4 regions of the Ruminococcus hominis genome follow, and region 3 is predicted to be linked to each of the others. Evidence: predicted binding sites of a transcription regulator. Region 3 holds the regulator's gene; each other region holds the start of a gene.

Region 1 (8,408 bases), 330 kb from region 3:
GTTTCGCTCCCCACACATCTGTAAAAAGCTGATCTCCGACAAAGAGCGTATTTTCTTTGTCTGTCCCCATCTTCTCCATTGCTTTTACATAATTTTTTGTTGATGGTTTATGTGCGTTATAAATATAATTTGTCTGAATATCCTGATTAAACATCTTCACTCTCGGTTCTTGATTGTTTGACAACAGACATGACTGAAAGCCTATCTTCTCAAGCCTTGCAAATAATTTTTTTGCTCTTTCATCAGCCGGTGCCCCATGTGGGACTAATGTATTGTCAATATCAAAAATTACTCCTCGATATCCTTCTTTATATAATTTTTCAAATGAAATCACATATGTTGAAGCCATATATTCGTCCGGGAAAAATTTATTAAACATCTTTATCTATCTCCACTTATTTTGTACGCTATGCTTTGTGTATTATAGCAAGTTTCTAACCACCTTGCAACACGAACAGCTTGTTCTATCGTTATTTTTGCTTTTCTTTTTGTAATGCCGCTCCCACATCTTCTTTAAATGTCTGCCACGCATCTTCATGTTCTACAAAATATTTCGGACATATTTTTCCTGTAACGTCATAATGTCGGATCACATTTTCCTGTGTAAGTCCATATTTTTCACATAAAAAAGCAGTCAACTGTACTACTGATTTATATGTCTCGTCATTAAATTTCCCGGTTTCATCCGGATGACAGCATTCTATTGATACCGTATCATGATTTCTCTCATTTGAGGCATATGCAATCTCCCAAGTCGGCACACATTGTACAATTTCTCCCTCAAGCCCCACTACAAAATGACTGCTGACGGATGTTTCATGACTATCTTTTAATCCATTGAAATAATCCCGATTCTGCTGTGCCGTGCTCCCGGGGTTTGCTGTATAATGAATTACAATTCCGGTGATTGGATCTGACTCAATCCCCGGTCTGGAATATTCATTAATATCTAAAAGCTGTACATCAATATCTGGTTGAGATGCATCCACATCCAAATGACCCTGTCGTTCCCTCCCATATCTTCTTTGCATGATTCCTATTCCAAGAATCACTATAAGTAAAATCACCCCGATGATCACCAGTTTTTTCGTTCGGTTTCTTCTAGATTTTCTATAATATTTTTTAATTGAATGATTTGATTTTCTTTTTTTCTTCTGCATGTACTTATCATAACACATTTTATGAGTTTTTCCTACAAATGAAAAAGGTCAGTATGATTTTAAAAACATTTCATACTGACCAATATTTAAACTTTTTATGCTACTGTTCTACACTATAGTTTGGTGCTTCTTTTGTAATATGAATATCATGTGGATGACTTTCTTTTAATGAAGCAGCTGAAATCTTCACAAACTGTCCATTTTCTTTCAGTTCTTCAATTGTAGCAGTTCCGCAATATCCCATACCAGAACGAAGTCCGCCCATGAGCTGGAATACAGTATCTTCTACTAATCCTTTATATGCCACACGGCCTTCTACACCTTCTGGAACTAATTTCTTTGCATTCTCCTGGAAATAACGGTCTTTGCTTCCATTCTCCATAGCAGAAATAGAACCCATGCCACGATATACTTTATATTTTCTTCCCTGATATAATTCAAATGTTCCTGGGCTTTCATCACATCCGGCAAAGATGCTTCCCATCATACATACATTTGCTCCGGCTGCAATTGCTTTTGTCATATCTCCTGAGAACTTGATACCTCCGTCAGCAATAATCGGAACTCCGTATTCTTTTGCCACTTCGTAACAATCCATAACAGCAGTAATCTGTGGAACACCGATTCCCGCAACAACACGTGTTGTACAAATAGATCCAGGTCCGATACCAACTTTAACAGCATCTACACCAGCTTCGATTAATGCTCTTGTTGCTGCTCCTGTTGCAACATTACCTGCGATAACCTGAAGATCTGGATATTTTTCTTTAACCATACGAACTGTCTTGATTACGTTTGCAGAATGTCCGTGTGCTGAATCCATAACGACCACATCTACTTTTGCTTTCACAAGAGCCTCTACTCTCTCCAGGCAATTTGCTGTGATACCGATTGCAGCACCGCAAAGAAGTCTTCCCTGAGAATCTTTTGCTGATAATGGGTATTTAATCTGTTTTTCAATATCTTTAATTGTAACAAGTCCTTTCAGATTGCCCTCTGCATCTACAATTGGAAGTTTCTCTTTTCTTGCTTTTGCAAGGATTTTCTTTGCTTCCTCCAATGTAATTCCTTCTGGTGCTGTAACAAGACCTTCTGATGTCATAGACTCTTTAATCTTTTTAGAGAAGTCTTCTTCGAATTTTAAATCACGATTTGTAATAATACCTACAAGCTTTCTTCCTTCTGTAATTGGAACACCTGAAATACGGTATTTTGCCATCAGATCATTCGCATCTGCCAATGTATGTTCCGGTGAAAGATAAAATGGATCTGTAATAACTCCGTTCTCTGATCTCTTTACCTTATCAACCTCTTCTGCCTGCTGCTCAATGCTCATGTTCTTATGAATGATACCGATTCCTCCCTGACGAGCCATTGCAATTGCCATGCGATGTTCTGTAACAGTATCCATACCTGCACTCATCATTGGAATATTCAGTTTAATTTTTTTTGTTAAATGTGTTGATAAATCTACTTGATTTGGAATCACTTCCGAGTATGCCGGAACCAGCAGCACATCATCAAATGTAATTCCTTCTCCAATAATTTTACCCATGATTATCTTCCTCTCTTTCTCCAAACGTAAATATTGTCGTAAATATTTATCTGATATACTACAAAAATTAAGTATACTTGTCAAGAGTAATCTCGCACCAAAATTTGAATTATTTGTTCTTTATTTTATACCCATTATTTTTGCTAATATTCTTTTATAACCCTATCTATTAAACCTGTCAAAATCACTTCCTGATATGCCGAAAAAGAGCCCGGTACGTTGTACCGGGCTCTTCTCTATTTTCAATAGAATGTTTATTACATCATACCCATTCCGCCTGCTCCACCAGCTGGCATTGCAGGAGTATCTTCTTTAATTGTTGAAACAACAGACTCTGTTGTTAATAATGTAGATGCTACACTTGTTGCATTCTGTAATGCACTTCTTGTAACTTTAGCCGGATCCAGAATTCCTTCTTTTACCATATCTACATACTCTTCTTTATATGCATCAAATCCAACTCCTGGCTCTGATTCTCTAACTTTATTAATTATAACAGATCCTTCCAGTCCTGCATTATGTGCAATGTGGAACAATGGTGCTTCCAGTGCTTTCAGAATAATCTGAGCACCTGTTTTCTCATCGCCTTCCAATTCATCGGCAAGTTTTGCAACTTCTTTTGAAGCGTGGATGTATGCAGAACCACCTCCTGCGATAATTCCCTCTTCAACAGCTGCTCTTGTCGCATTCAAAGCATCTTCCATACGAAGCTTTGCTTCTTTCATCTCTGTCTCTGTTGCAGCACCAACACGGATTACAGCTACTCCACCTGCCAGTTTTGCAAGTCTTTCCTGTAATTTTTCGCGATCGAAATCTGATGTTGTCTCATCGATTGCTTTCTTAATCTGTTCAACTCTTCCGCTGATAGCTTCTTTATCTCCACAGCCATCTACGATAACTGTATTCTCTTTCTGAACTTTTACAGATTTTGCACGTCCAAGCTGATCCATTGTAGCCTCTTTAAGATCCATACCGAGTTCTTCTGAAATCACCTGACCACCTGTCAAAATAGCGATATCCTGAAGCATTTCTTTTCTTCTGTCACCATATCCCGGTGCTTTTACAGCTACTACATTAAATGTTCCACGCAATTTATTTACGATCAATGTTGTAAGTGCTTCTCCTTCGATATCTTCAGCAATGATCAAAAGTCTTGCTCCTGACTGAACAATCTGTTCCAAAACAGGAAGGATATCCTGAATATTAGAAATCTTCTTGTCTGTAATTAAAATATATGGATCATCCAGAACTGCTTCCATCTTCTCCATATCTGTTGCCATGTAAGCTGAAATATAGCCACGGTCGAACTGCATACCTTCCACAAGGTCAAGCTCTGTCTGCATTGTTTTAGATTCTTCGATTGTAATAACTCCATCGTTAGAAACTTTTTCCATTGCATCTGCTACCATCTGTCCGACAGACTCATCTCCTGAAGATACCGCTGCAACTCTTGCAATCTGCTCTTTGCTTGTTACTTTGCTGCTCATATCTGCAATTGCTTCTACAGCTTTGTCTGTTGCTTTTTTCATACCTTTACGAAGTACGATTGGGTTAGCACCTGCTGCCAGGTTCTTCATTCCTGCATTAACCATTGCCTGTGCGAGAACTGTTGCTGTTGTTGTACCATCTCCTGCCACATCATTTGTTCTCGCAGCAACTTCTCTGATAAGCTGTGCTCCCATGTTCTCAAATCCATCTTCAAGTTCAATTTCTTTTGCAATTGTAACACCATCATTCGTAATCAGTGGTGCTCCAAAAGATTTATCCAATACTACGTTTCTTCCTTTTGGTCCGATTGTTACTCTTACTGTATCAGCAAGTTTGTTCACACCTGCTTCTAATGCCGCTCTGGCTTCTGCACCATATTTAATTTCTTTTGCCATGATATAACTCCTCCAATTCTATCTTGCAAATTCTGCTTCTCATTTTAAAAAGCGGATACTGTTCTCCGCCTTTTTATTCTTCTATATTATGCCTCAACGATTGCTAAGATATCGCTCTGTTTTACAACGATATATTTCTCGCCTTCCAGCTCTACGTCTGTTCCTGCATATTTAGAGTAAATAACTTTATCTCCGACTTTCACCTGCATTGTTACTTCTTTTCCATCTATATTACCGCCAGGTCCGACTGCAATTACTTCTGCTTCCTGTGGTTTTTCTTTTGCCTGTCCAGGTAATACAATACCAGACTTTGTTGTTTCCTCTGCTTCTAACTGCTTCAATACAATTTTATCACCTAATGGTACTAATTTCATTGTAATTCCTCCTTAAAAAGCTATTTATTAGCACTCATTTCTCTCGAGTGCTAACCCATGAATATAAAATAACACTCTGCTAACTATTTGTCAACAGAGTTTATAAATTTTTTATCTATATTTATTTGTTCTTTCTGTCTAAAACATAAAACCCGTTTTCAATCCGAAATACCAGTATATTACCGTTTTCTGACTGATAACGTTCTTTTACTACTCCACTGCAGGATAGCAGTTCTGTTCTGGTTGAAATATAACACTGATATTTTGCATCAAGTGAAATTGCTTTAAGATCGTTCTCTCTCAATTTCAAATAAATATAATCTTCTTCCATATCGTAGCGGAACACCTGACAACGATGTGTTGCATCATCAAATACTCCATCCGCCGAAATTGTTTTTATCATTTGCAGCGCAACTGCATTTCCTTCGTACATTTTCGGTCCTCCTTTATATTATTCTACACCTTTAAAAATTATGAATGGATCTTTTTTCTGAAAACGAAAGGGCATCAGAATACTGATACCCTTTCTGGTTGAACTTTCAAATTACATTCTTTCTTTTTTAATCTTCTCTAATTCTGTGAATACATAATCATTCAACACTTTGATATAAGTACCTTTCATTCCTGAAGAACGCGATTCAATAACTCCTGCACTTTCAAATTTGCGCAATGCATTTACGATTACTGATCTTGTGATTCCGACGCGATCTGCAATCTTACTTGCCACAAGGATTCCTTCTGTTCCATTCAATTCATCAAAAATGTGAACAATTGCCTCAAGCTCTGAGAAAGATAATGTACTGATCGCAGACTGAACAATATGCTCTTTTCTTGTCTCTTCTGCGCTTTCCTCATTAACTGAACGAAGCATCTCAAGTCCGACTACCGCTGTTCCGTACTCACTCAAAATAATGTCGTCAATCTCATATCCTTCATTTTGCTTGTAGATAAATAACGTTCCAAGACGCTCTCCTGCAATGTCGATTGGTGTGATAATTGCCTGATAGCCTTTCACAACATCCCCTGAAAATCCAAGAGTCTCAAGATTGACGTTCTCTTTTGTAGATAAAATGCTAAGCAAACGTTCATTCAGCATCTTATCGATATGAGCGCCCACACGTTCTTCCAATAATTCTTTGATTTCTTTTACATTGACTGATTTACTTGTACCTAAAACTTTTCCTTTTTTACTTACAACCAGTACATTCGAATCAAGAATTTCTGTCATGACAGCGCAAATATCATTGAATACAACCTTGCTCGAATTATTGTTATGCAATAATTTATTGATTTTTCTTGTTTTATCTAATAACTGTACACTCATCATTTTCCTCCATGTCCGAATTGTATGTACAACTCATATTAAATCACCATATAAGGGTATATTATCATACAATTCCTAACTTTTCAATCAAAGTGCTCATATTTCTTTTGAATATTTCATTCAAGTCGAACGTCCGTGAGACTTGGCGCGTGATTCTGGTCAGCGAAGCTGACATATTCCTATCAGAATCACTGCGCATCCTCGCGGAGCGTTTATCTCAGTCGGAGATTGGACTCCCACTGAGACAAGTTTGCTATTATTCACCACCTAAAGAAGTGGGAGTCTTCTCGACTTAGATAAACTTTTTATTATGCGTTCTCTTTTTCAATCGTCTCTACGTATCCGCATTTTTCATCGGCACAAACCAGCTTATTTCCCTTTTCAACCATGTATCCTCCACATTTCGGACACTTCTTTTTCGATGGTTTCTGCCAAGACATAAATTCACATTCCGGATTATTCTCACATCCGTAGTAACGTCTTCCTTTTTTCGTTTTTCTGATTACAACTTCCTTGCCGCAAACAGGACACGGAACTCCAATCTTCTCAAGATATGGTTTTGTATTTCTACATTCCGGGAATCCGGGACATGCGAGGAACTTTCCATGTGGTCCATATTTTACAACCATATTACGTCCACACTCTTCGCATATCACATCTGTAACTTCATCTTCAATCTTAACACTCTCCAGTTCCTTTTCTGCAATTTGAACTGCTTCATCCAAATCCGGATAGAAATTACGGATTACTTCTTTCCATGCGACCTTTCCTTCTTCTACCATATCCAGAAGCCCTTCCATATTTGCTGTAAAGCTCACATCCACAATACTTGGGAAGGACTGCTTCATGATATTATTTACAACCTCTCCGATTTCTGTCATATACAGGTTTCTGCCCTCTTTTGTAACATATCGTCTTGCAATGATCGTTGAAATTGTCGGTGCATACGTACTTGGTCGTCCAATTCCCTGCTCCTCCAATACCTTTACAAGAGATGCTTCTGTATAATGTGCCGGTGGCTGTGTGAAATGTTGTTTTGTTTCATCCTCTTTCTTTGTAAGAACAGATTCTGTACTCAATCCGTTCACAAGAACATTACTTACTTCCTTTTCTTCATCAGCCTCTGTATAAACTGTGCGGAATCCTTCAAACACACATCTTGATGTAGATACTGTAAATACATACTTTGCCGCACCGATTTTTACAGAAGTTGTTTCAAACACTGCTGGTTTCATTCTACTTGCAGTAAAACGTTTCCAAATCAACTGATATAATCTAAACTGATCTCTTGTCAAAGAGTCTTTCAATGATGCTGGTGTTCTTGTAATATCAGAAGGTCGGATTGCTTCATGCGCATCTTGAATCTTCTTACCTGTCTTTTTCTCTGTACTGCCTTCCGTTACAAACTCACTGCCATAAGTCTCTGAAATATAACTTCTTGCTGCTGCATCTGCTTCCTCTGAAATTCGTGTTGAATCTGTACGCAGATAGGTAATGACACCGACTGTTCCATTCCCTTTGACATCAATTCCTTCATACAACTGCTGTGCAATACGCATTGTCTTCTGTGTTGCAAAATTTAACACCTTTGATGCTTCCTGCTGCAATGTACTTGTTGTAAATGGCAGAGGTGCTTTTCTTGAACGCTCCCCTGTCTTTATATCTGTCACTTTATATTCTGCATTCTCCAGCTCTTTCAAAATCTGATTCATCTCTTCCTCTGAATGAATCGTTATTTTTTTGTCAACCGTTCCATAAAATTTTGCAGTCAATGGACGTTTTTCACCTTTTACTTTTAAAATTGTATCCAATGTCCAATATTCTTCCGGAATAAATGCATTAATCTCATCTTCACGATCTGCAATAATACGCAGTGCAACAGACTGTACTCGACCTGCGCTCAAGCCTCTCTTCACTTTTGCCCAAAGCAGTGGACTGATCTTGTATCCAACCATACGGTCCAATGCACGACGTGCCTGCTGTGCATCCACAAGATCCATATCAATCTCTCTTGGAGCTTTTAATGATGCTTTGACTGCATTTTTTGTGATCTCATTAAATGTAATACGACGCATCTTCTTGTCGTCCAATTTTAACGCCGCTGCAAGATGC
Region 2 (8,408 bases), 320 kb from region 3:
TGCCACCAGACCAAGTGCCAACATAATCAATCCGACACCAACCATTATCATCGCCGATGGGAATCCAACTGCTGCCACGATTCCAAGTACAGCTACTGCGATTCCGGCTATTCCAATCCCCACTGATGCGACCACCAGACCTGCAAAGACTGCAAATGCCGCTATCACAAGTCCCAATACAGCAGCTACAATTCCTATTCCAACCGGAACCACAACCGGTGCACCAACCAGGATAATTGCAATGATCAAGATGATTTTTAATGTCTTGCTCGTCCATGGTTTCTGCCCTTGTCCCATGTTATTATAAGAACTATGATAATCCTGCTCTCCAAAAGCTTCATTATATGAATAGGTGTCCCCTTCTTTTGTCCGCGGGCTTCTTGCGGCAGGTGTTGCTTTTTCCTCAAATCGTTCATCCTGAAATCCAGATTCTGTAAATTCACCATTCTGTTCACTTCCTGGTTCCAGATTCAGACATATAGTTGAGGCAACCTTCTGCGGAGTACCTAGTTCCTCTATTACCTGCTGCTCATTCTCAGCTCCTGCATCATCAAAATAATCTTCATAATATTGCAGTGCTTCTACTCTTTCTTCTTCTGATATTCCTATGAGCAGTTGGCTTAATTCTTCCATAAATTGTTTGCGGTTCATACTCCCACACCCCCTTCAAATATATCCTGTATCTTGCTAGAATAGTTCTTCCATTCAATTTTATATAAATTAAGCTGTGCCATTCCCTTTTCCGTTACTTTATAATAACGTCGGTTTCTTCCGTCATAACTCTTATCGTATACTTCCAGACATTCATCTTTCTGCAGTCTCCTGAGCACCGGATATAAAGTAGATTCCGATACATCAATTGCTTTACGTACATCCTGTGTAATCTTATAACCATAAGTACCCTCAGTTTCTCTTGACACAACAGCAAGAACAATCGCGTCCAATAAGGCAGCACCTGTGTTAAATACCATTCCATCACCTCATTTATGTATCATATTATTCTATTTGTAATATTATTTCTTTTCCAATATTATATGTCATATAATATTGTTTGTCAACTAGGTTTGTTAATAAGAAAACTCTTCCTATTCAAGAATGCCTCTGCATTCTTGCTGCGAGATGCGCAGAAGAAGTATGTCATGCAATCCTGCCGGAGGCTATATCAGATGAGGGATTGACTCCCACCACTGATACTGATTTGTTACTCGCCACCTACAGAGGTGGGAGTCATCTCACATCTGATATATAAAAAGAGAGCAACCTCCACCAAGAATATTCTTAACAGAAATTGCTCTCTTCTATATACAGGATGTCCCTGTCACTTCATTTTATTTTGTCAAAAGCATCATAATCTCATTGCTTCTCTGTACAAATGCTGTCATCTCTTCCGGATTTAATGGCTTATGAGCCAGCATTGCCAGGTCATAGAGCTGTTTACAAATAATTGATACATTTTTGCTTCTCTTATGCTCTACAACAAATTTAACCAATGGATGATTTGCATTTAAAATCAGTGTTGCCTGTGTTCCAAACATACTTGGATCCATGCCACTCATTCCATACATCTTCATCATCTCTGCCATACGTCTGGATTCTTCTGACAGTACAGCCATCGATGCCACATTATCATCTTTGAGTTTTTCTACTTTAACATCCAGCTTATCATTTCCAAGCTCTTTACGGAAAATCTCTACGATACTGTCCGATGTCTTCTGGAATTCTTCTTTCTCATCTTCAGATACTTCATCTTTCAAAGACTCATGTACATCGGCATCAATTCTCATAAATTTCACATCTTCATGTTTCTGCTCCAGATAAGTAATGAATGCAGAATCAATATTATGTGTCAGCAGAATCGCATCCTGTCCCTGTTCTTTAAACATGTTGATATACTGGCTCTGCTGTTGTTCGTCTGTTACATAATAAACAGTAGTTTTTTCTTTTTCAGCCTGTTCAGAATTCTCTGCTGCGTCAGTTCCTTCTGTTGTCTCAGTCTTTGTCTCTTCAGTTTCAGCATCTTCTTTTTTATTTGCCTTAATGCAATCTTCCAAAGTCAGATATTTGTGTTCCAAGTCTTTGTAAAGAATGGAATCTTTTACTTTACTACCGAATTTTTCATCTTTTAAGCATCCAAACTTGATGAATGGGCTGATATCATCCCAGTATTTCTCATAATTTTCTCTGTCAGTCTTGAACATTCCGTTCAGCTTATCTGCAACCTTCTTAGAAATGTAATCTGCGACTTTATTTACAAATCCGTCATTCTGCAGTGCACTACGCGATACGTTCAATGGTAAATCAGGACAATCAATCACACCCTTCAATACCATTAAGAATTCAGGAATCACTTCTTTAATATTGTCTGCGATAAAGACCTGATTGTTATACAATTTGATCTTTCCTTCAATTGAGTCATACTCTGTATTAATCTTAGGGAAATACAAAATTCCTTTTAAGTTAAATGGATAATCCATATTCAAATGAATCCAGAATAATGGTTCTTTGTAATCCATAAATACTTTTCTATAGAAATCAATGTAATCTTCTTTTGTACATTCGCTTGGATTCTTTGTCCACAATGGGTGAATATCACTGATTGAAACAGGACGTTTTACAATTTTTGCTTTCTGTTTTGCTTCGCCCTCTTCCCCTTCTTTCGGCTCTTCTGTGATATGCTCAACTACTTCATCTGTGTCCAGAACATCCGCCTCATCGATTGTCTCGTACTCCGGTTCTGCATTCGCTTTGCTTAAAAAAATTTCTACCGGCATAAATGAACAGTATTTCTCCAACACTTCTCTTACACGATATTCATTCGCAAATTCAAGACAATCTTCATTCAAAAACAGTGTGATCTCTGTTCCGACTTCCTGCTTATTTCCATCCTGCATCTCGTACTCTGTACCGCCTTCGCTTACCCAGTGTACAGCAGTTGCATCATTCTGATAAGAAAGTGTATCGATATGTACCTCATCTGCAACCATGAATGCTGAATAGAATCCCAGACCAAAATGTCCGATCATCTCATCTTCTGTTGTTTTATCCTTATATTTCTCAAGGAATTGTGTAGCACCAGAAAATGCAATCTGTGTAATATATTTTTCAACTTCCTCAGCTGTCATACCAAGACCATTGTCAATAAATTTTAATGTTTTCTCTTCTGGATTTACAATCACTTGAATTTTTGCTTTATAATTATCTGGAAGTTCATATTCTCCCATCATATCAAGCTTTTTCAATTTTGTGATTGCATCGCATCCGTTCGACACAAGCTCACGCACAAAGATATCGTGATCTGAATATACCCATTTCTTTATAATCGGGAAAATATTTTCGCTGTCAATTGATAAACTACCTTTCTTCATTGTCATAGTAAACACTCCTCTTTTATAAATCATTTTACTGTTAATCTGAAGTTAATTGGATGATACCATCTGCAATTCTTCTGTAAGCAGTATCATTTTTACCATCTAAAGAGTATTCTAATACGAGAATGACCAAAAGTCAACAACTTTTTAGCACTCAATTCAAACGAGTGCTAACATTTTCTATATTCAATTAATTCACACTATATTAACGGAACATATCCAGATTCGGTTTCTGGGAATCATCTGATTTATCAGACGGTTGTTCCGGTTTAAGACCTGTATCCATTCTCTGGATCATTGTGAACATCACTGCTGCCACAAATGTACATATAACAACGGTAACGCCAAGTATCTCCGGGCTTTTTGCAAAACCATTAAAGATTCCCGTGTTCGTTCCTATTACTGCCGTCAAATTGGCAATCATATGTGTAAACACCGGTGCTTTAAATGAACCATATTTATCATAAACATACGCTAAAACCAATCCCAACACAAGTGCATTTACCATCTGTATTGCATTGCTGTGCATAAACGAGAACAAAATGGCGGAAAACATTGCCGCCCTCAAAAATGGAGTTTTTGTCCGCATTCTTTTATAAATAATCCCACGGAATAACAATTCCTCCATAATTGGCACCAGAATACTCAATCCGACAATCTGAAGCCAAAATTTCGAATTATAAAATATTGCCGACGTATTTTGAAAACTACTATTTCCTGACACTAATTGCACCATATAAGATAAACAACTCACGCCAATATTATATGCAACTGCAAACACTAACAAAAATATATATTTAGACCAGGTTGCTTTCTCTGGCATCTGTGCATTTTCTTCTTTTTCTCGTTTACGATCTTTAAAATAGAAAACAGAGCAGGCAAAAATGGAACAGATTGCTTTTACACACTGTATCTCAAGTGCATATTTTAATTCTAACTTCATGGCAAGTAATGAACACTGTTGCATTGCCATTGTCATAGCATCTGCACTCCCTGTATCAATTCCACTTATCACCTTCGCAAATTCATCTACATTTCCTATTACCAGTACACACGCTGTCCCGATACTAACACAGATTCCTACAATCCAGTAAACAAACAGTGGGCCAAATACGTACCAAAACGGATTTTTTATCGGCTTATTATTCATTTCTCAAAGCCTCTCCTTTCTCTTGTATCCACCCTCTCAAGCTCTCTTCATCTCCAAATAGTGAACCTTGCACCATCTCTGGTTTTCCGCCGCCTCTTCCTCGAAACTGCGAATTCAGTTCTTTTACCAATAATCTCATATCCAATGTTTTGCTTCCAATCACATAGCGATATGACAACATTCCTTCTTCTGATGTTTCCGGCTGTCTGTTAAACACAGCACAAATATCATGTTGTTTTTCTAATACCTGATTCATTAAAAATCGTGGTCCTTCCCCATCCAGACCTTCTTCGAATAAACAGACTATCTTCTGAGTCGGATCTACTTCTTTCACTTTGTACTCCAACAACATTTTTTTCTGTCTGTCCAACTCTTGTTTTAATGCGTTATTTTCTTCTTTTAAACGTTCCACTGCCTCGGCCGTTTCATTCTCTTTTGCACAGAGACTTGCAGATATCTGCCTTGTTGCTGATAATTTTTTCCTATAATCGCAAAGTGCCCGAAAACCACAGAGCATCGTAATTCTCACGCCGCCTTTATAACGCTGTGCATTTGTCAGTTTAATCTGTCCGATCTCTCCTGTTGTTTTTACATGTGGTGCACAACATGCACATACATCATATCCTGGTATCGTCACAATCCTAATCTGACCTTCAATTTCAATTTTACTTCGATAAGCAATATTTTCTAATTCTTCTTTTGATGGATATGTAACCTGTACTTCCAGATTTTTTACAACTGCTTCATTCGCTTTCCACTCAATTTCCGCCAGTTCCTCTTTTGAAATTTCCCCATCAAAATCCATCGTACAGGAATCATCTCCCAAATGAAATCCTACATTGTTATATCCAAATCTTGCATGCACAAGCCCGGATATAATATGTTCTCCTGTATGTTGCTGCATCTTTTCAAAACGTTCCTGCCAGTCAATTTTTCCTTCCACAACATCTCCCGCTTCAAACGGATGCGAAGTATAATGCCACACATCGCCTTGCTTTTCCTGAACATCATGCACTTCATATTCATTCAAAGTTCCATGGTCAGCATATTGTCCTCCGCCTTCCGGGAAAAATGCCGTGCGATCCAAACGGATTTTATAATTTTCTCCATCCTTGCAACACTCTTGTACAATTGCCTGAAACATCTGCATATGACTGTCTTTGTAAAATAATTTTTCCGTCATTCTTTTCTCCATTTCACAACAGCCCTTCCCATATATAGGAAAGGGCTGTTATTTGTTGTTTATAGAATTCGTTTATACAAACATTTTCTTCTTATTGTTTACATTCTTTCCGGTGCTTCAAAGCCTAATAAATCAATACATGTCTCCAGCACATCTTTTGTAAGCTTTAACAATGCGATATAGCCGGCTTTCTTCTGAGCATCTTCTTCTGCCAAAATCTTTGTCTCATGATAAAATTTATTAAATGCGTTTGCCACATCATAAATATATGCACAAATTTTATGTGGTGCGATTTCTGCATAAACATTGTTAATCATTTCATTGAATTTTGCAATCTCAAGCATCAAAGCTTTTTCAGACTCATTTGTTGCTTCCTGAAGTTTCAAATCTTCAATGATACCGCCATCCTGCTGATATTTACCAAGAATTGATTTAATACGTACAATCGTATACAAAATGTACGGACCAGTATTTCCCTCAAATGAAGTAAATCTATCCACATCAAACACATAGTCTTTAGAGGCCTGATTTGAGAGATCGCCATACTTGATTGCAGCAAGTCCTACTGTTTTTGCTGTATTTCTTGCCTCTTCTTCCTCAACAGTACGATTATCCATAATCTTCTTATACATCTCTTCATCAATCTCACGGATCAGATTCTCCAGACGCATAACTCCGCCTTCTCTTGTCTTAAATGGTTTTCCGTCTTTTCCATTCATTGTACCGAATCCAAGGAATTTCAGCCCCGTTTCCGGACGCACAATACCACATTTTTTAGCACAACGGAATACCTGAACAAAATGTAATTCCTGACGCTTATCTACGACATAAATCACTTCATCCGGTTTGTATAATTCTTCACGCTCTACCAATGTTGCGAGATCTGTTGTATCATAAAGAGCTGCTCCGTCTGATTTTAAGATCATACATGGTGGAATTTCTTTTTTATCTCCTTCTTCCTGAACATCAACGACCAATGCACCTTCATCTACATGTGCAAACCCTTTTTCTTTGAGCATCTCTACCATACCCGGAATATATTTCTGTGCGTCTGCCTCACCTTTCCAAAGGTCAAATTCAACATTCAGATTCTTATAATTCTTTTTCAAATCTGTAACTGATACGTTCATGATATGCTTCCAGATCGCACGATATCCTTTGTGTCCGTTCTGAAGCAGATAAGTAGCCTGTAATGCCTTCTCACGATACTCTTCGTGTTCTTTTGCATAACCGCTTGCAGTTGGATAAATTTCCTCCAGCTCTCCGATGGTAAATGGTGCCTCTTTTGGATATTCTCCCTCAAAGCTCTCATCGAAATATGGAAGATCCGGCTGACGTTTCTCCAACTCTGTAATGATCAGACCCATCTGGTATCCCCAATCTCCAAGATGAATATCGCCTGTTACATCATTTCCTTTAAAACGCATAATACGTTTTACACTCTCTCCGATGATTGCTGAACGCAAATGTCCTACGTGCAATGGTTTTGCTACGTTTGGTCCGCCGTAATCAATTAAGATTGTCTTCGGATTAGCTTCTTTTTCCACACCAAGTGTGTCATCTCCTGCCATCTCATTTAAAAATGCTGTCACGAAAGATGATTTTAATTTCAGGTTGATGAATCCAGGATTCACTGCATCTACCTGAGCAAAACATTCACTGTCCTGTAAATTTGCAACGATATCATTCGCAATCATAATTGGTGCTTTCTTATATGTCTTAGCAGCTGCCATTGCTCCGTTGCACTGATACTCACACAGATCCGGACGATTTGATACTGTTACTTTTGCAAACTTCGCATCATATCCCGCTGCTGTAAATGCCTGTTCCATTTCTTTTGTAATTAATTCAGATAAGGTATTCACTATATTTTCACTCCGTTCCATTTTATACTACTTCCATTTAGCTATTCTATCATTTATAATGAGTTCTATCAAGAAATTTATCAAATCATTTTGGAGGAAATTATGCTAAAAATCGGATCACACGTAGGAATGAAAGGAAAAGAAATGTTGCTTGGCTCAGCAAAAGAAGCTGTTTCCTACGGCGCCAATACATTTATGTTCTATACAGGAGCCCCACAAAACACTCGCAGAAAAGATATAAGTGAGTTAAATATTGACGCAGCATGGGAGTACATGGCGTCCCACAATATAGAAGAAATCATTGTTCATGCACCTTATATTATCAATCTGGGGAATGCCGTCAAGCCAGAAACTTTTGAACTTGCAACAGAATTTCTTACGAAAGAAATTGAACGCACCATTGCCTGCCGAAGTCACACCTTGATTCTGCATCCCGGTTCTCATGTTGGTGAAGGTGTTGATATCGGAACTGCCCAGATTATAAAAGGCTTAAATGAAGTACTCACACACGACACTGACTGCTATATTGCACTGGAAACAATGGCCGGAAAAGGCTCTGAGATAGGACGTTCTTTCGAAGAACTTGCTCGTATCTATGACGGTGTTATATGTAATGAAAAACTTCGCGTTTGTTTTGATACCTGCCATATTAGCGATGCCGGTTATGATATTATCCATCACTTTGATGATGTCATCGATAAATTTGATCAAATATTGGGGAAGGAACAGATTGCTGTTTTTCACATCAACGACAGCAAAAATATACCTGGAGCTGCAAAGGATCGTCACGCTAATATTGGTTTTGGAGAGATTGGTTTTGATGCGCTGAATTATATTGTGCA
Region 3 (8,408 bases):
ATCTGAACTAAGAATGGTTATGGAATACAGTGCAGATATCGAACAACGTGTAAAAACAGGATTGTTAACGGATAATCTGGCAGTGGAGTTGTTTATAATAAAATATTCATCAAAATAATTGTATTAATAAAAGAATATAACTGCGACATCATATTTTACAAAATAAATAAAATTTGGAGGAAGAAAAGTGTCAGGAATAGAACAAAGTAAAATTCGTAATTTTTGCATTATTGCACATATAGATCATGGAAAATCTACGTTGGCAGATCGTATTATTGAAAAAACAGGTCTTTTAACAGATCGTGAGATGCAGGCACAGGTTTTGGATAATATGGATTTGGAGCGTGAACGCGGTATTACGATCAAGGCACAGACCGTCCGAACAGTATACAAGGCAAAGGATGGGGAAGAATATATCTTCAATTTGATTGATACACCGGGGCATGTGGATTTCAACTATGAAGTGTCTCGAAGTCTGGCAGCTTGCGATGGTGCTATTTTGGTTGTAGATGCAGCACAGGGAGTAGAAGCACAGACATTGGCAAATGTATATCTTGCACTGGATCATGATCTTGATGTTGTGCCGGTTATTAATAAAATTGATCTTCCGAGTGCAGAGCCGGAGAGGGTAAAAGAAGAAATAGAAGATGTAATTGGAATTGAAGCTGAAGATGCACCTTTGATTTCAGCAAAGACAGGTCTTAATGTAGAGGATGTTTTAGAAGCAATTGTTGAGAAAATACCAGCCCCGGTAGGTGATGCCAAGGCACCTTTACAGGCCTTGATCTTTGATTCTGTATATGATTCTTATCGTGGAGTTATTGTATTTTGCCGAATCAAAGAAGGTAGTGTGCGAAAAGGTACTCCGATTAAGATGATGGCTACAGGAGCTGTGGCCGATGTAGTTGAAGTCGGGTATTTTGGTGCAGGTCAGTTCATCCCTTGCGATGAACTGGAAGCCGGAATGGTTGGATATATTACAGCCAGCTTGAAAAATGTTAAAGATACTCGTGTTGGAGATACTATTACAAATGCGCAAAATCCATGTGCAGAACCTTTGCCAGGTTATAAGAAAGTAAATCCAATGGTATATTGTGGGCTCTATCCTTCTGATGGAGCAAAATATCCTGATTTGAGAGATGCATTGGAAAAGTTGCAGTTAAATGATGCAGCATTACAATTTGAACCGGAAACGTCTATTGCGTTAGGTTTTGGATTCCGTTGTGGTTTCTTGGGATTACTTCATCTGGAAATTATCCAGGAGCGTTTAGAAAGAGAGTACAATCTGGATTTGGTTACAACAGCACCGAGTGTAATCTATAAAGTGCATAAGACAAATGGTGATTTAATAGAACTCACAAATCCAACGAACCTGCCGGATCCGTCTGAGATCGACTATATGGAAGAACCAATTGTAAAAGCTGAAATAATGGTAACTTCTGAATTTATAGGCGCAATTATGGATTTATGTCAAGAACGCCGCGGTGTATATCAGGGAATGGAATACATTGAAGAAAAACGAGCTGTATTAACGTATCACCTTCCACTTAATGAAATTATTTATGATTTCTTTGATGCATTAAAATCTCGTTCCAGAGGCTATGCATCTTTTGATTATGAAATGTTAGGATATGAGCGTTCAGAACTTGTCAAATTGGATATTCTTATTAATAAAGAAGAAGTGGATGCACTTTCATTTATTATCCATAGTTCTAATGCATATGAACGTGGACGCAAAATGTGTGAGAAATTGAAGCAGGAAATTCCAAGACAAATGTTTGAAATCCCGATTCAGGCAGCGATTGGTGGAAAAGTAATTGCCAGAGAAACCGTTAAAGCAATGCGAAAAGATGTTCTTGCTAAATGTTATGGTGGTGATATCTCACGTAAGAAAAAACTTCTCGAAAAACAAAAAGAAGGTAAGAAGAGAATGCGTCAAGTCGGAAATGTAGATATCCCACAAAAAGCATTTATGAGTGTATTGAAATTAGATGAAGATTAATATGAAGAGAGAATTAGAATTATATCTCCATATACCATTTTGTGTAAGAAAGTGTAATTATTGCGATTTCTTTTCTGCAAGTGGAACAAAAGAAGAATTAAATGCTTATGTTCAGGCTTTATGTAAAGAAATTAATCGTTATAAAGATTTTGCAAAAGAATATATAGTAAAGACGGTTTTCCTCGGAGGAGGAACACCGTCTCTTTTGACAGCAGATCAGATGAAACTAATTTTTGAAAATCTAAATCAAATTTTTACCATCGATCCTGTTGCAGAAATTACAATGGAGATGAATCCAGGAACTGTAAACATTGAAAAATTAAGAAGCTATAAACAGGCAGGTATCAATCGTGTGAGTATCGGATTGCAATCAACAGAAAATAAAGAATTGAAAATGTTGGGAAGAATTCATACTTACGAAGATTTTTTAAATACATGGGAAGCTGTTGAACAAGTAGGATTTAAGAATAGAAATATTGATCTGATGTCAGCACTTCCTGGACAGACTTTAAAAAGCTGGGAAAATACACTGAGAAAAATTCTAACACTTAACCCTGAACACATTTCTGCATATAGTTTGATATTAGAAGAAGGAACGAACTTTTATGAGTGGTATTGTAAAGGTCAATTTGATGCGGGTGACTGGAAACTTCCTTCCGAAGATGATGAATATACAATGGGAGAGATGACCATTCAAATGTTAGAAAGTTGTGGAATGCACCGCTACGAGATATCCAATTATGCATATCCGGGAAAAGAGTGTCGGCATAATCTTGGATACTGGGACAGAGTGGAATATCTTGGAATTGGTGCTGGTGCAGCCTCTCTGATTTCCATTCAAAATAAAAATACTTCAGAAATACAAGAACAAATCCGTTTCAATCATGTTAAGAATCGAGATAAATATATTCAAACCATTAATCAAAAACAAGCGATTGAAATAGAACATGAATACTTAACATTAGAAAATCAAATGGAAGAATTTATGTATTTGGGATTGAGAAAAACAGCTGGAATTTCAAAAAATAAGTTTCACAAGTTTTTTGGTAAAGAAATTGGGGAAGTTTATGGAAATATAATAAAAAGGTTGGAAGAAGATGAATTGATAATAAGTAAAGAAGATAATCTCATGCTTACTCACAGAGGAATGGATATCAGCAATTATGTATTATCTGAATTTTTACTTTCATAAAATCAAATACTAATAAAAGTAAGAAAAACTTTGATTGTTTATGTCAGAGTTTTTTCTTTTTTATAGAAATATATAATAAATTTTTATTTCTATAAAAAAATGATAAACAGTGTTGACAAACGGAAATCAAGGTGCTATCTTATTACTTGTAAGGTGTTAGCACTCAAATAAGTGGAGTGCTAATAGCGAAGAGAGAGGAGGTTTTAAGAAGATGGATATAGAATTAACAGATAGACAACATATTATACTTAAAGCAATTATCCAGAATTATCTTGAAACCGGAGAGCCGGTAGGTTCAAGAACTCTTTCGAAATCAACCGACTTGAATTTAAGTTCAGCAACAATTCGAAACGAGATGGCAGATTTAGAGGATATGGGATATATTTTCCAACCACATACTTCTGCCGGAAGAATTCCTTCGGATAAAGGATATCGGTTATATGTAGATATGTTGATGGCCGATAAGGAACAAGAATTATCAGATTTGAAAAATGTTGTTTTAGAAAAATCTGATAAGGTTGATAAAGTATTAAAACAAGCAGCGAGAGTACTTGCAAATAATACAAATTATGCAACCATGATTTCTGCTCCGATCAACCATAAGAATACATTGAAATTCATTCAATTATCACAGGTGGATCCAGAACAGATTGTTGCAGTTATTGTAATGACGGGAAATGTAATCAAAAACAAGATTATCGAAGTTGATGAAGAGTTAGGCAATGAGACGATGCTAAAGTTGAATATGCTTCTGAACACTTCCCTCAATGGCATGTCTATTGAGGAAATTAACCTTGGGCTGATCGCCAGATTAAAAGATCAGGCAGGTATTCACAGTAAAGTAATCAGCGATGTGCTGGATGCTGTTGCAGATATTATTCATGTAGAAGATGATATGGAAATTTATACATGTGGTGCGACAAATATTTTTAAGTATCCGGAATTAAGCGATAAACAGAGTGCACAGGAAATAATAAGTGCCTTTGAGGAAAAACAACAGCTTGCAGAACTGGTTACAGAAACTCTTTCAAATGAAGAGAATACAGGAATACAGGTTTATATTGGCGATGAAACTCCAGTCAAGACAATGAAAGATTGCAGTGTTGTAACAGCTACTTATGAGCTAGGTGAAGGAATGCGTGGAACAATCGGTATTATTGGTCCGAAGCGTATGGATTATGAACATGTAATGAAAACATTGCAGACATTGAAGAATGAACTGGACACTTTAAATCGTAGAGATTTAAGCGAACGGGATATAGAATAAAATTGGTGGAGGAAAAAATGAGTCAGGAAGATATGGTAAAAGAAGCAGTAGAAGAGGCAAAAGCAAAAGCCACACAAACTGTTGAGGAAGAATCTGAAGAGGTAACAGAAGAGGCTGTTGAAGCTGATGGATCCGAAGAAGAAATTTTAGAAGATGAAGCATTAGAAGAGACAGAAAAATCTGAGAAAAAATTATTTGGTAAAAAGAACAAGAAAGACAAGAAAGACGAAAAAATTGAAGAATTAACAGATCGTCTCACTCGTCAAATGGCTGAGTTTGATAACTTCCGCAAGCGTACAGATAAAGAGAAAAAACAGATGTACGAAATAGGAGCGAAAGATATCATAGATAAAATTCTTCCAGTCGTGGACAATTTTGAACGCGGACTGGCAGCTGTGCCAGAGGAAGAAAAATCACATCCTTTCATGGAAGGGATGGATAAAATTTACAAACAGTTAATGACAACGCTCGGTGAAGCAGGCGTAAAACCAATCGAGGCTGTTGGTCAGGAATTCAATCCTGATTTTCACAATGCAGTTATGCACGTAGAAGATGAGGAAGTCGGCGAGAATATCGTCGTGGAAGAGTTCCAGAAGGGTTACACATATCGTGACAGTGTTGTAAGACACAGCATGGTAAAAGTGGCAAATTAGAAGTAGTAAATCAGTAAATTTAGAATGATAAATTAGGAGGACAAATATCATGGGAAAAATTATTGGTATTGACTTAGGTACAACAAACAGTTGTGTTGCCGTAATGGAAGGTGGTCAGCCAACTGTTATCGCAAATACAGAGGGAGCAAGAACAACACCTTCTGTTGTTGCATTTACAAAAACAGGAGAACGTCTTGTTGGTGAACCTGCAAAACGTCAGGCTGTAACAAATGCAGACAAAACTATCTCTTCAATCAAACGAGAGATGGGTACAGATTACAAAGTAACAATTGATGACAAAAAGTATTCTCCACAGGAGATTTCTGCAATGATTCTTCAGAAACTGAAAGCTGATGCAGAAGGATATCTTGGAGAAAAAGTAACAGAGGCTGTTATCACAGTACCTGCTTACTTTAACGATGCTCAGCGTCAGGCTACAAAAGATGCCGGTAAAATTGCAGGACTTGATGTTAAACGTATTATCAACGAGCCTACAGCAGCAGCACTTGCTTATGGTCTTGATAACGAAAAAGAGCAGAAAATCATGGTATACGATTTAGGTGGTGGTACATTCGATGTATCTATCATCGAGATTGGTGATGGAGTTATTGAAGTATTATCTACAGCCGGAAATAACAGACTTGGTGGAGATGATTTCGACCAGAAGATTACAGACTATATGCTTGCTGATTTTAAAGCAAAAGAAGGGGTAGACTTATCTACAGATAAGATGGCACTTCAGAGATTAAGAGAAGCAGCAGAGAAGGCAAAAAAAGAGCTTTCTTCAGCTACAACAACAAATATTAACCTTCCTTTTATTACAGCAACAGCAGAAGGTCCAAAACATTTTGATATGAATCTTACAAGAGCTAAATTTGACGAACTAACTCGTGATTTAGTTGAAAAAACAGCTGAACCTGTACGTCGTGCACTTTCCGATGCAGGAATCACAGCTTCTGAATTAGGTCAGGTTCTTCTTGTAGGTGGATCTACTCGTATTCCAGCAGTACAGGAAGAAGTAAAACGTCTGACAGGTAAAGAGCCAAGCAAATCTCTGAACCCAGATGAATGTGTAGCACTTGGTGCTTCTGTTCAGGGAGGTAAGCTTGCAGGAGATGCTGGCGCAGGAGATATCCTTCTTCTTGATGTAACTCCATTGTCATTGTCAATCGAAACAATGGGTGGTGTTGCTACAAGATTGATTGAGCGTAATACAACAATTCCAACAAAGAAGAGTCAGATTTTCTCTACAGCAGCAGACAATCAGACAGCCGTAGATATCAACGTTGTACAGGGTGAAAGACAGTTCGCAAGAGATAATAAATCACTCGGACAGTTCCGACTGGATGGAATTCCTCCGGCTCCACGTGGAATCCCACAGATTGAAGTTACATTCGATATTGATGCAAATGGTATTGTTAATGTATCTGCAAAAGATCTTGGAACTGGAAAAGAACAGCATATTACAATTACAGCAGGCTCTAATATGTCAGATGCTGATATCGATAAAGCTGTAAAAGAAGCAGCTGAGTTTGAAGCACAGGATAAGAAACGTAAAGAAGCTATCGACACAAGAAATGAAGCTGATTCTATGGTATTCCAGACAGAAAAAGCGATTAAAGAAGTCGGAGACAAATTAGATGCAACTGATAAAGCAGCTGTAGAAGCTGATTGTCAGGCATTGAAAGATTTGCTTGCTAAATCTACTCCAGAAGAGACTACAGATGAGCAGGTAGCAGAAATTAAAGCTGCAAAAGATAAATTGATGGAAAGCGCTCAGAAGCTCTTTACAAAGATGTATGAACAGACAGCTGGTCAGGCAGGTCCACAGGCAGGCCCTACACCAGAAGCAGGTCCGGCTCCTGAAGGATTCCAGGGTGACGATGTTGTAGATGGAGATTATAAAGAAGTTTAATAAAATGTATGACACATTTAAATAAACACATTGTGTTACTGTTTACAGATTTTGTAGACAGTAACACTTTATCTACGAAACCGGTCAAATGGTTTCGTAGATTTTCACGTTGCAATTTGTTGTAGTTTGTGGTAGATTGTAAACGTTTATGTAACTTAGTAAGAGAAATGAAAGGTAGTATAGATTATGGCGGAATCAAAAAGAGATTACTACGAAGTGCTTGGCGTAAGCAAAGATGCAGATGATGCAGCAATCAAAAAAGCATATCGTGTTCTGGCAAAAAAATATCATCCAGATATGAATCCTGGAGATGCTGAAGCTGAAAAGAAATTTAAAGAAGCTTCTGAGGCGTATGCCGTCCTCAGTGATGCAGATAAACGTCGTCAATATGATCAGTTTGGTCATGCAGCATTTGAAGGCGGTGCAGGTGGAGCCGGCGGTGGATTTGGTGGCTTTGATTTTAATGGAGCTGATTTTGGAGATATCTTTGGAGATATCTTTGGAGATATTTTCGGTGGTGGCAGAAGAGGTGGTCGTGCCTCAAACAGTCCAATGAAAGGTGCAAATATCCGCAAGAGCATTCGAATTACTTTTGAAGAGGCAATTTCCGGCTGTGAAAAAGAATTGGAATTAGTATTAAAGGATCCTTGTACTACATGTAACGGAACCGGTGCAAAACCTGGAACATCTCCGGAAACATGTCCAAAATGTGGCGGTAAAGGTCAGGTTGTCTATTCGTCACAATCATTTTTTGGAACTGTGCAGAATGTGCAGACATGTCCAAATTGTAATGGAACGGGTAAAATTATTAAAGAAAAATGTTCTTCATGTCTTGGAACAGGATATACATCAAGCAAGAAAAAAATCCGAGTTACGATTCCTGCCGGTATCGACAATGGTCAAAGTGTGCGAATTCGTGAAAAAGGCGAACCAGGTGTAAATGGTGGTCCTAGAGGAGATTTACTTGTGGAAGTAAATGTATCTCGCCATCCTATTTTCCAGAGACAAGATATGCATATTTTCTCAACAGTTCCTATTTCATTTGCTCAGGCTGCTTTAGGAGCAGATATTCGCGTTCCTACTGTAGATGGTGATGTTATTTATACAGTAAAACCTGGAACGAAAACAGATACTAAGGTTCGTTTAAAAGGAAAAGGCGTTCCTTCTTTACGAAATGCTCAGGTACGAGGTGATCATTATGTAACATTAGTGATTCAGACTCCTGAAAAACTTAGTGCTGAAGCAAAAGAAGCTTTGCGAAAATTCGATATGCTTTCCGGTAATACTTTAAAACAAGAGTCTGCAAATACGGATGCTACAGACAAGAATAAAGGGAAAAGCAAGAAAAAATTCATGGACAAAGTGAAAGAGGCCTTTGA
Region 4 (8,408 bases), 750 kb from region 3:
GAGCATGATATAGATAGAGAGACTGCAAAGAAAAATGTAGATCAACTGAAAGAATTTAATACAGGTGGCTGGGAGCGATTGTGGAATATTGAGTTTCCGGTATAACTGATGTAAGAATCCGGAATAGATTGTATGTGTTGCAGGTTTTGGATTTCTGAATAAAGTTCAGACAGGATAATAATATCAGGTGGTTGATGCCAGTAGACCACCTATTTTATTATATGTTGGTTAGCGCAAACTAACAGAAGGTAAAACAATAAAACGAACGTAAGGAGTGAAAAGATGTGAAAGAAAAAAAGAAGTCGGCAGTCAGCTGGATCCTGACGTGGGCCGGACAAAAAAGAATTGCCTATGTGTGGAGTGTGTTACTTGCAATAGGAAATGTGATTTTTAAGATTTTGCCGTATTTTATTATTGCAGATGTAGTAAAGCTGTTTTTAAATGGTGAAAAGGAGTTTGAAATATATCTTGCAAAAGCGGTTCTGATTGCATTATCGTTTATCATTGCAGAACTGCTTCATTCACTTTCGACAGCATTGTCACATAAAGCAACGTTTGCAGTACTTGCAAATATAAGAAAATCTTGCTGTGACAAGCTGGCGCGGGTACCTCTTGGCTATGTGAAAGACACACCTTCCGGTACATTTAAAAATATTATGGTGGAAAGAATCGACAGTATCGAGACAACACTGGCGCATATTGTCCCGGAATTCACGTCCAATCTGCTGGCACCGATTGTGATTTTGATTTATTTCTTCCTGACAGACTGGAGACTGGCACTTTGGTCATTGGTGCCGGTTATAGTGGGATTTCTTTCCTATTTTGGAATGATGATGGATTATAAACCAAGCTTCGAGAGAACGGTTCAGACAACAAAAGATCTGAATGATGCGGCAGTGGAATATATTGACGGAATCGAAGTGATCAAGGCATTTGGAAAGACAGAAAGTTCTTATGCAAAATTTACAAAGGCGGCTTTTGAATATGCAGATTCCTTTATTTCCTGGATGAAACGGTGCTCGATCTTTCATGGACTGATGATGGTGGTCACACCTTATACGCTTCTTACGGTATTGCCGTTTGGGGCACATTATGTAGCCAATGGAACACTTGCGATTTCAAATTTTGTCATCTGTATTATTTTATCACTTGGAATCGTTGGACCGTTGATCACAGTGGGTTCCTATACAGATGATCTTGGCAAGATCGGAGTGATTGTTGGTGAAGTGGCAGGAATTCTGGAACAGCCGGAGCTTGAACGTCCAGAGAAAAGTAAAAGTGTTCCAAAAGACAACTCCGTTACTCTTGAAGATGTCAGATTTGGTTATCACGACAAAGAAATCCTGCACGGAGTAACTATGGAGCTGAAAGCAGGAACGGTAAATGCAATCGTAGGACCTTCCGGAAGCGGCAAGTCGACCATCGCAAAGCTGATTGCGTCCCTATGGGATGTGGATTCCGGAAGCATCAAAATCGGTGGAGTTGATGTCAAAGAACTGGCATTTGCAGATTTTAATCGGAAAATTGCATATGTTGCACAGGACAATTATCTGTTTAATGAAACAGTCCGTGAAAATATTAGACAAGGAAATCCGGATGCTACAGATGAACAGATCATCGAGGTGACAAAGAAAAGTGGATGCTATGAATTTATCATGCAGTTGGAGAATGGATTTGATACGGTTGTAGGAGGTGCAGGAGGACATCTGTCAGGTGGCGAGAGGCAGCGTATCTCCATTGCAAGAGCAATGTTAAAGGATGCTCCGATCGTGATCCTTGATGAGGCAACTGCCTACACAGATCCGGAAAATGAGGCAATTCTGCAGAATTCTATCGCAAAACTGGTAGCAGGGAAGACCCTGATCGTAATAGCACACAGACTTTCTACTGTTAAGGACAGTGACCAGCTCTTTGTTGTAAATGATGGAAATGTAACAGCACATGGCACACATGAGGAACTTCTGGTGTCATGCCCGCTTTATAAGGAAATGTGGAATGCCCATATTTCTGTAAAAGATACGGTGAAGGAGGGAGAATGATATGTTTGGGATTCTGGCAAAATTCTTTCGTTTTTCAGGCAGAGAAAATGGCAATAAATTTAAACTGTCGATAGTGATCGGACTCATAGAGGATCTTGCCTCAGCAATGAAGATTCCGGCTATTATGTACATACTGATTGGTCTGCTGAGTGAGAAACCGACAGGAAAATATATTGGAGGCTCCGTTGCGATTATGGTTCTTGCAATTGTAGTCGATGTAATCTGCAAGAGATACTCTACAGTGCTTCAGACAGAGGGAGGATATAATGCAAGTGCTTTTATGAGAATCAAGATTGCAGAACATCTGCGATATCTGCCGATGGGGTATTTCAATTCCAATAGTATCGGGGAAATTTCTTCCATTACAACCAATACAATGGAAATACTTGGCGATGTGGCTGCGAGAGTGGTTATGCTGACAATGCAGGGAATTCTGGAAACATCAATGATCATTCTTATGCTGTTTATTTTTGACTGGAGAATCGGACTGATAGCTGCAGCAGGAGTACTTATTTTCTTTGGGGTCAATTCTGTGATGCAGAATGCGGGTAAAAAAGATTCAGAGCAAAAAGTGGTATGCGATACGGAGCTTGTAAACCAGATCATGGAGTATCTGCAGGGAATATCAGAAGTTAAATCATATAACTTGCTTGGGAAACAGGCGAAAAGATTAAATGATGCAAATGAAGCATGTGAAAAGATCAATACAAAGATGGAAATGCTGTTTGTGCCCTATCATTTTCTGCAAAGTGTGATAACAAAAATTACAGGTGCTGTGATCGTGGCTTGCAGTGCATATTTTTATATTAATGGAACTATGAGTGCGGTCTATGCGATCGGTATGACAATTTCAGCATTTATGCTTTATGCCAGTCTGGAATGTGCAGGAAATTATTCATCTCTTTTACATGTGGTAAGTGTATGTGTAGATAAAGCAAATGCAATATTGGAGCTGGATACCATGGATATCGACGGCAAAGAGATTCAGCCGGAAAATTACGATATCAGACTTTCTAATGTTTCGTTTTCTTATGACAAACGGAAGATCATTGATGATATATCGCTCTCTATTCCGCAGAAAACGACGACAGCAATCGTTGGACCATCTGGTGGAGGAAAATCAACACTTTGCAATCTGATTGCCAGGTTCTGGGATGTGGATTCCGGGGAAGTGACACTTGGAGGTGTGAATGTAAAAGACTACAGCATGAACAGTCTGATGAGTAATTTCTCATTTGTGTTTCAGTCGGTGTATTTGTTTGCAGACACCATTGAGAATAATATTAAATTCGGACGCCAGGATGCAAGTCATGAGGAAGTGGTGGAAGCGGCGAAGAAAGCATGTTGTCATGATTTCATCAGCAAACTTCCGAATGGATATGACACAGTGATCGGAGAAGGAGGAGCCACACTTTCCGGTGGTGAGAAGCAGCGTATTTCGATAGCCAGAGCGATTATGAAGGATGCGCCAATCGTCATATTGGATGAAGCAACGGCAAATGTTGATCCGGAGAATGAAAAGGAGCTGATGGATGCAGTAGATGCACTTACAAAGGAAAAAACGATTATTATGATTGCCCACAGATTAAAAACAGTTAGACATGCAGACCAGATTGTGGTTGTTGACAAAGGACGAATTGTGCAGCAGGGAATACATGAGCAACTAATGAAGCAGGAAGGTATTTATAAGAGATTTGTGGATGCAAGGCAGCAGGCGGTAAGTTGGAAACTGGTGCACTGAGAAATCAAGGCGTTCACAAAATCTTCACAAAATAATTAGCACTCAACTCTTGACAGTGCTAATAACAGGTGCTATAGTACAACTAGAACAAAGGAAGAGGGAAATAAAAGAGAAAGCCTCAGATCCGAAAGTTCAAGAATACAACACTTTTGCAAATCAAAAGTGCTAACATATATGGATTCAAAAAAAGGAGAGATGACTTATGTTAAGACCTAGTATTTTTGGAGAAAGTTTTTTAAATGATTGGAACGATTGGGATAACTGGATGAATTTTTCATTCCCGGATGTAGAGAAAAAGTTGTATGGAAAACATGCAGCACATGTAATGAAAACAGATATTAAAGAACATGATGATGGATATGAATTGGTAGTAGATTTACCGGGATTCAAGAAAGATCAGATTCAGGTAGAATTGAAAGATGGTTATTTGACTATCAGCGCAGAGAAAGGTCTTGAAAAAGACGAGAAAGAGAAAAAAGGAAAATACCTCAGACAGGAACGTTATTCAGGAAGCACAAGCCGTACATTCTATGTAGGTAAAGATGTTACAGAGAATGATATTCATGGAAAATTTGAGAATGGTATTTTGACACTCGATATCCCGAAGAAAGAGGAGAAGAAAGAAGTGGAAGCAAACCACTTTGTAACCATTGAGGGATAGGATAAAAAGAGCTCCCTGGGAAGTCCTGGGGAGCTTTTTCTAAATAAGAGGAAAATTTTATGTGTTGTTGATTTGAAATAAGTTGATAGATGCTGTTAAGGCAATGCTTTGAAAAAATATCAGGAGGTGATATGAATGGCAAAGAGGGATTATTATGATGTATTAGGGGTTAGTAGAAGTGCAAGTGCCTCAGAGATCAAGAAAGCTTATAGGAAGCTTGCAAAAAAATATCATCCTGATACGAATGCGGGAAATAAAGAAGCAGAACAGAAATTCAAAGAAGTTACAGAAGCGTACAATGTATTAAGTGACGAAGAAAAGAAAAAAATGTATGATCAGTTTGGTCATGCAGCATTTGACGGAAGTACACCAAATGGAGCATATCAAGGTAATGCAGGAAATTATGGTTCTGGTTTTGGCGGCTCTTACAGCGGAGCATATCAAGATGCGAATGGCGCTTATCACGAATATCATTTCAACAGCAGTGACATGGGAGACATTTTTGATGATATGTTTGGAAATATCTTCCATGGTGATGAAAGCGGCAAAGGTTTTGGCAGTTTTAGAAGCGGAAGTACCGGTGGTTTCAAAGGCTTTGGAAGTGGCGGAAGCAAAGGCTTTGGCGGGCAATATTATCAAAATGCACCACAAAAAGGTTCTGATATCCACGCAGATGTAACAGTAGGATTTGATGAGGCAGCATTTGGCTGTGATAAGATAATTACATTACAAAATCCATCAAATGGAAGCAGTCAGTCGTTAAAAGTACACATTCCGGCCGGTATTGATACCGGAAAAAGTGTACGGCTTCGAGGAAAAGGACAGCCGGGATTTCAGGGCGGCGAAGCCGGAGATTTGTTCTTGAAAGTGACAGTTGCCAATAAACCGGGATATGAACGAAAAGGTTTGGATGTTTATACAACGATACAAATTCCATATACAACAGCAGTATTCGGAGGCGAAGCAAGAGTACACACGTTGTATGGCGATGTGATGTGCAAGATTAAAGAAGGAACACAGTCAGGAAGCAAGATTCGATTAAGAGGAAAAGGAATTGTTTCCATGAAAAATGCATCCGTGCATGGAGATCAGTATGTCACAGTGGAAATTCAAGTGCCGAAATATTTGAATCAAGAAGCAAAAGAAAAATTAAAAGAATATCAGAGAGCGTGTGCGTGATAAAAAATAGTACACGCGGATAATAGAAAGAGACTTTACACTATGCTATAATATTTACGATAAAGGCAGAGCGTGTAAGGTCTTTTTTTACTTTATACAAAAGCCTTTCCATTTTACACAAAGGAAATAAATAAAAATGTCGAATATAAATGAGTATAATTGGGATAAATTGTTAAAAATAAAAACAAGTGGCAGAGATGATACAAAAGCAGACCAACATTGCTATCCGTATGAACCTACGCCATATTGTGTACTTGAGAGACTGGCAAACAGCGGGTATATCAAGAAAAATAATTGCGTGATCGATTATGGTTGTGGAAAGGGCAGGGTTGATTTTTTCTTATCTTATCAGACAAGATGTAAAAGTGTCGGAATAGAATATGATGAACGGATTTACAAAGATGCCTGCAATAATCAAGACACTGCCGTTTCCGGCTCAAGAACCGAATTTTTACTTCAAAAAGCAGAAACATATTCATTAGAAAAACAAGAAGACAGGATGTTTTTCTTCAATCCATTTTCAATAGAAATATTGAGAAATGTAATAGCTCGAATTATTCAATCATATTATGCAGAACCAAGACAAATGTTGTTGTTTTTCTACTATCCGTCAGATGAGTATATTGCGTATCTGATGACGGTAGATGAATTGACATTTGTTGACGAGATCGAGTGTATGGATTTGTTTGAAGGAAACAATAAACGTGAACGAATTATGATTTTCGAGATAGGAAATGAGTAGAAAAATAATGGATTTGTGTTGAAAATGTTGCCGGAAATTGTAAAGCATGTGGATATTTGTTATAATAAAAAATATTTGCAATTCAAAGGGGAAAATACAAGTAGAAAGGAATAGAGAAATGAAAGAAAAAATTCATGCATTGACAGAAGAAATGTTGGAAAATATGGGGAGATTGGTAGCAATTGATTCTCAGCTGGGGACACCAGAGGAAGGAAAACCATTTGGCGAGGGACCTGCAAAAGCTCTGGAAGAAGGGCTTAAGATTGCGGAAGAGCTTGGATTTAAAACAGTAAATCTGGACAATTATTGTGGATATGCAGAGATGGGAGAGGGCGAAGAAATCATCGGAATCGCAGGACATCTTGATATTGTTCCGGTAGGTGGAGACTGGAATTATGATCCATTTAAGCTTACAAGAGATGGAGATTATGTATATGGACGTGGAACAACAGATGACAAAGGTCCGGTTATAGAGGCACTTTATGCAATGAAATTGTTGCGTGATTCTGGAATTAAAATGAATAAACGTGTCCGTCTCATTATGGGATGTAATGAAGAAAATGGATCAAAATGTATGGAGCACTATAATGAGGTCGCAGAAGAATTATCCTGTGGATTTACTCCGGATGCAAGCTATCCATGTATCCATGGTGAAAAAGGACACATGGCTATGATGGCGTATTCTAAAAATACAAAAATCATTTCCATGAATGGTGGATTTGTTTCAAATGCTGTATGTGATACATGCACAACAGTGATTCCAAGTGAAGCCGGTCTGAAAGAAAAACTTGAGAAAACATTTGCTGAAACAAAACTCCAGGAATATAAATTGACAGAAGAAAATGGAGAAATCAGCATTTATGCAAAAGGAGTACCGGCACATGCAAGTACCCCAACTCTTGGGGTAAATGCAGCAGGCGTGACATGTGAGTGTCTTGAAAAAGCAGGTTTTGAAGATGATTTTGTAAAATTCTATAATACACATATCGGTACTGCATGTGATGGCGCAGGTGTAGGACTGAAAATAGCAGATCAGTATGGTGATTTGACATTTTGTAATGGAATAGTTAAGACAGAAGATGGTGTTATTTCATGCACAATTGATATCCGAGTACCGGTGACATTGAAGGCAGAAGATGTCCGTAAAATGTGCGAAGACAAATTAGAAGACGAAAATGGACGTATTGAGATATTAGAAATCGGAGATCCATTATTTTATCCAAGAGAATCACCACTTGTAAATGCTTTATATAAAGCATATGTAGATGTGACTGGAGATACAGAGAATGAACCAATGGTAATCGGCGGTGGAACTTATGCAAAATCATTAAAAAATATAATTGCATTTGGACCGGAGAAGGTTGGTATGGATTATCGTATTCATGGTGCGGATGAATTTATTCTTGTTTCTGAGATGGAGGAAACTGTGCTGATTTATATGGAGGCAATTAAGAATTTGCTTGCTATTTAGTTCATTAGGTGGCAATACGTTCCTTACAAAAAATTGATATAAGAATTCTTGCTCAGATTCCATGAGCGGGAAATACATAAAGGTCAGAATTATTACTAAAAGCAGAGCTTAGAAACCAGCAATTCGAGCTGTGCCCTCAAACAGCAAGTTTCTAAGCTCTAACGTAAAATTCTGGCCTTTTAGTATTTCCAATCGCTTCCTTTGTATTCACAGAAATTCATATCCAATATTTTTTCTCTGTACTTTATCGCAAATCAAATGAATTAAAGAGCAGTGCTCTGTGGTGTACCGTAATAGAAACAGGTAGATGATTTTTTTTGTAACTGTTGTATCTGCAAGCCCTTGATATTCGTTATTGCAGATGCTCTTTTTTAGACCGATGTATCTACAAGGCTTTGATATTCATTGTTGCAGATGCTCTTTTTGGAATCAATGTATCTGCAACTTGCTTTTCTTTGAACTTGCAGATACTTTTAATCCTGCCTGTCATGTACAATTGCATCTGCATCTTGCCTTTTCTGGGATTTAAAGATACTTCCTTTGCAAATTTTGCATCTACATCTCACATTTTCGAT

Evidence for each region. Region 3 encodes HrcA, which represses chaperone genes, less so after heat shock. Its sites were predicted from a motif close to TGTTAGCACTCNNNNNNNNNGAGTGCTAACA; they were not measured.
Region 1: a site for HrcA is predicted at 4,998-5,028, ahead of H8S40_RS08765 (co-chaperone GroES). Genes of this name have one in related genera too.
Region 2: a site for HrcA is predicted at 3,514-3,544, ahead of htpG (molecular chaperone HtpG). Genes of this name have one in related genera too.
Region 4: a site for HrcA is predicted at 3,814-3,844, ahead of H8S40_RS03920 (Hsp20/alpha crystallin family protein). Genes of this name have one in related genera too.

What each region holds. Positions count from the first base shown of each region.
Region 1 is NZ_JACOPE010000001.1:1,978,921-1,987,328, forward strand. Features, by position in the region: gene H8S40_RS08745 (YqeG family HAD IIIA-type phosphatase) at 1-379, opposite strand, end outside; gene H8S40_RS08750 (peptidoglycan recognition protein family protein) at 471-1,178, opposite strand; gene guaB (IMP dehydrogenase) at 1,261-2,715, opposite strand; gene groL (chaperonin GroEL) at 2,973-4,598, opposite strand; gene H8S40_RS08765 (co-chaperone GroES) at 4,685-4,972, opposite strand; gene H8S40_RS08770 (hypothetical protein) at 5,094-5,405, opposite strand; gene codY (GTP-sensing pleiotropic transcriptional regulator CodY) at 5,517-6,296, opposite strand; gene topA (type I DNA topoisomerase) at 6,605-8,408, opposite strand, start outside.
Region 2 is NZ_JACOPE010000001.1:1,967,987-1,976,394, forward strand. Features, by position in the region: gene H8S40_RS08695 (DUF1700 domain-containing protein) at 1-651, opposite strand, end outside; gene H8S40_RS08700 (PadR family transcriptional regulator) at 648-971, opposite strand; gene htpG (molecular chaperone HtpG) at 1,329-3,371, opposite strand; gene H8S40_RS08710 (CPBP family intramembrane glutamic endopeptidase) at 3,574-4,518, opposite strand; gene H8S40_RS08715 (alanyl-tRNA editing protein) at 4,511-5,701, opposite strand; gene argS (arginine--tRNA ligase) at 5,800-7,566, opposite strand; gene H8S40_RS08725 (deoxyribonuclease IV) at 7,669-8,408, shown strand, end outside.
Region 3 is NZ_JACOPE010000001.1:1,645,398-1,653,805, reverse strand. Features, by position in the region: gene holA (DNA polymerase III subunit delta) at 1-118, shown strand, start outside; gene lepA (translation elongation factor 4) at 188-2,002, shown strand; gene hemW (radical SAM family heme chaperone HemW) at 2,004-3,194, shown strand; gene hrcA (heat-inducible transcriptional repressor HrcA) at 3,406-4,461, shown strand; gene grpE (nucleotide exchange factor GrpE) at 4,479-5,114, shown strand; gene dnaK (molecular chaperone DnaK) at 5,164-7,029, shown strand; gene dnaJ (molecular chaperone DnaJ) at 7,216-8,408, shown strand, end outside.
Region 4 is NZ_JACOPE010000001.1:891,492-899,899, forward strand. Features, by position in the region: gene H8S40_RS03905 (TetR/AcrR family transcriptional regulator) at 1-105, shown strand, start outside; gene H8S40_RS03910 (ABC transporter ATP-binding protein) at 285-2,039, shown strand; gene H8S40_RS03915 (ABC transporter ATP-binding protein) at 2,041-3,780, shown strand; gene H8S40_RS03920 (Hsp20/alpha crystallin family protein) at 3,983-4,441, shown strand; gene H8S40_RS03925 (DnaJ C-terminal domain-containing protein) at 4,577-5,620, shown strand; gene H8S40_RS03930 (SAM-dependent methyltransferase) at 5,757-6,362, shown strand; gene H8S40_RS03935 (M20 family metallopeptidase) at 6,481-7,833, shown strand; gene H8S40_RS16290 (hypothetical protein) at 8,219-8,341, opposite strand.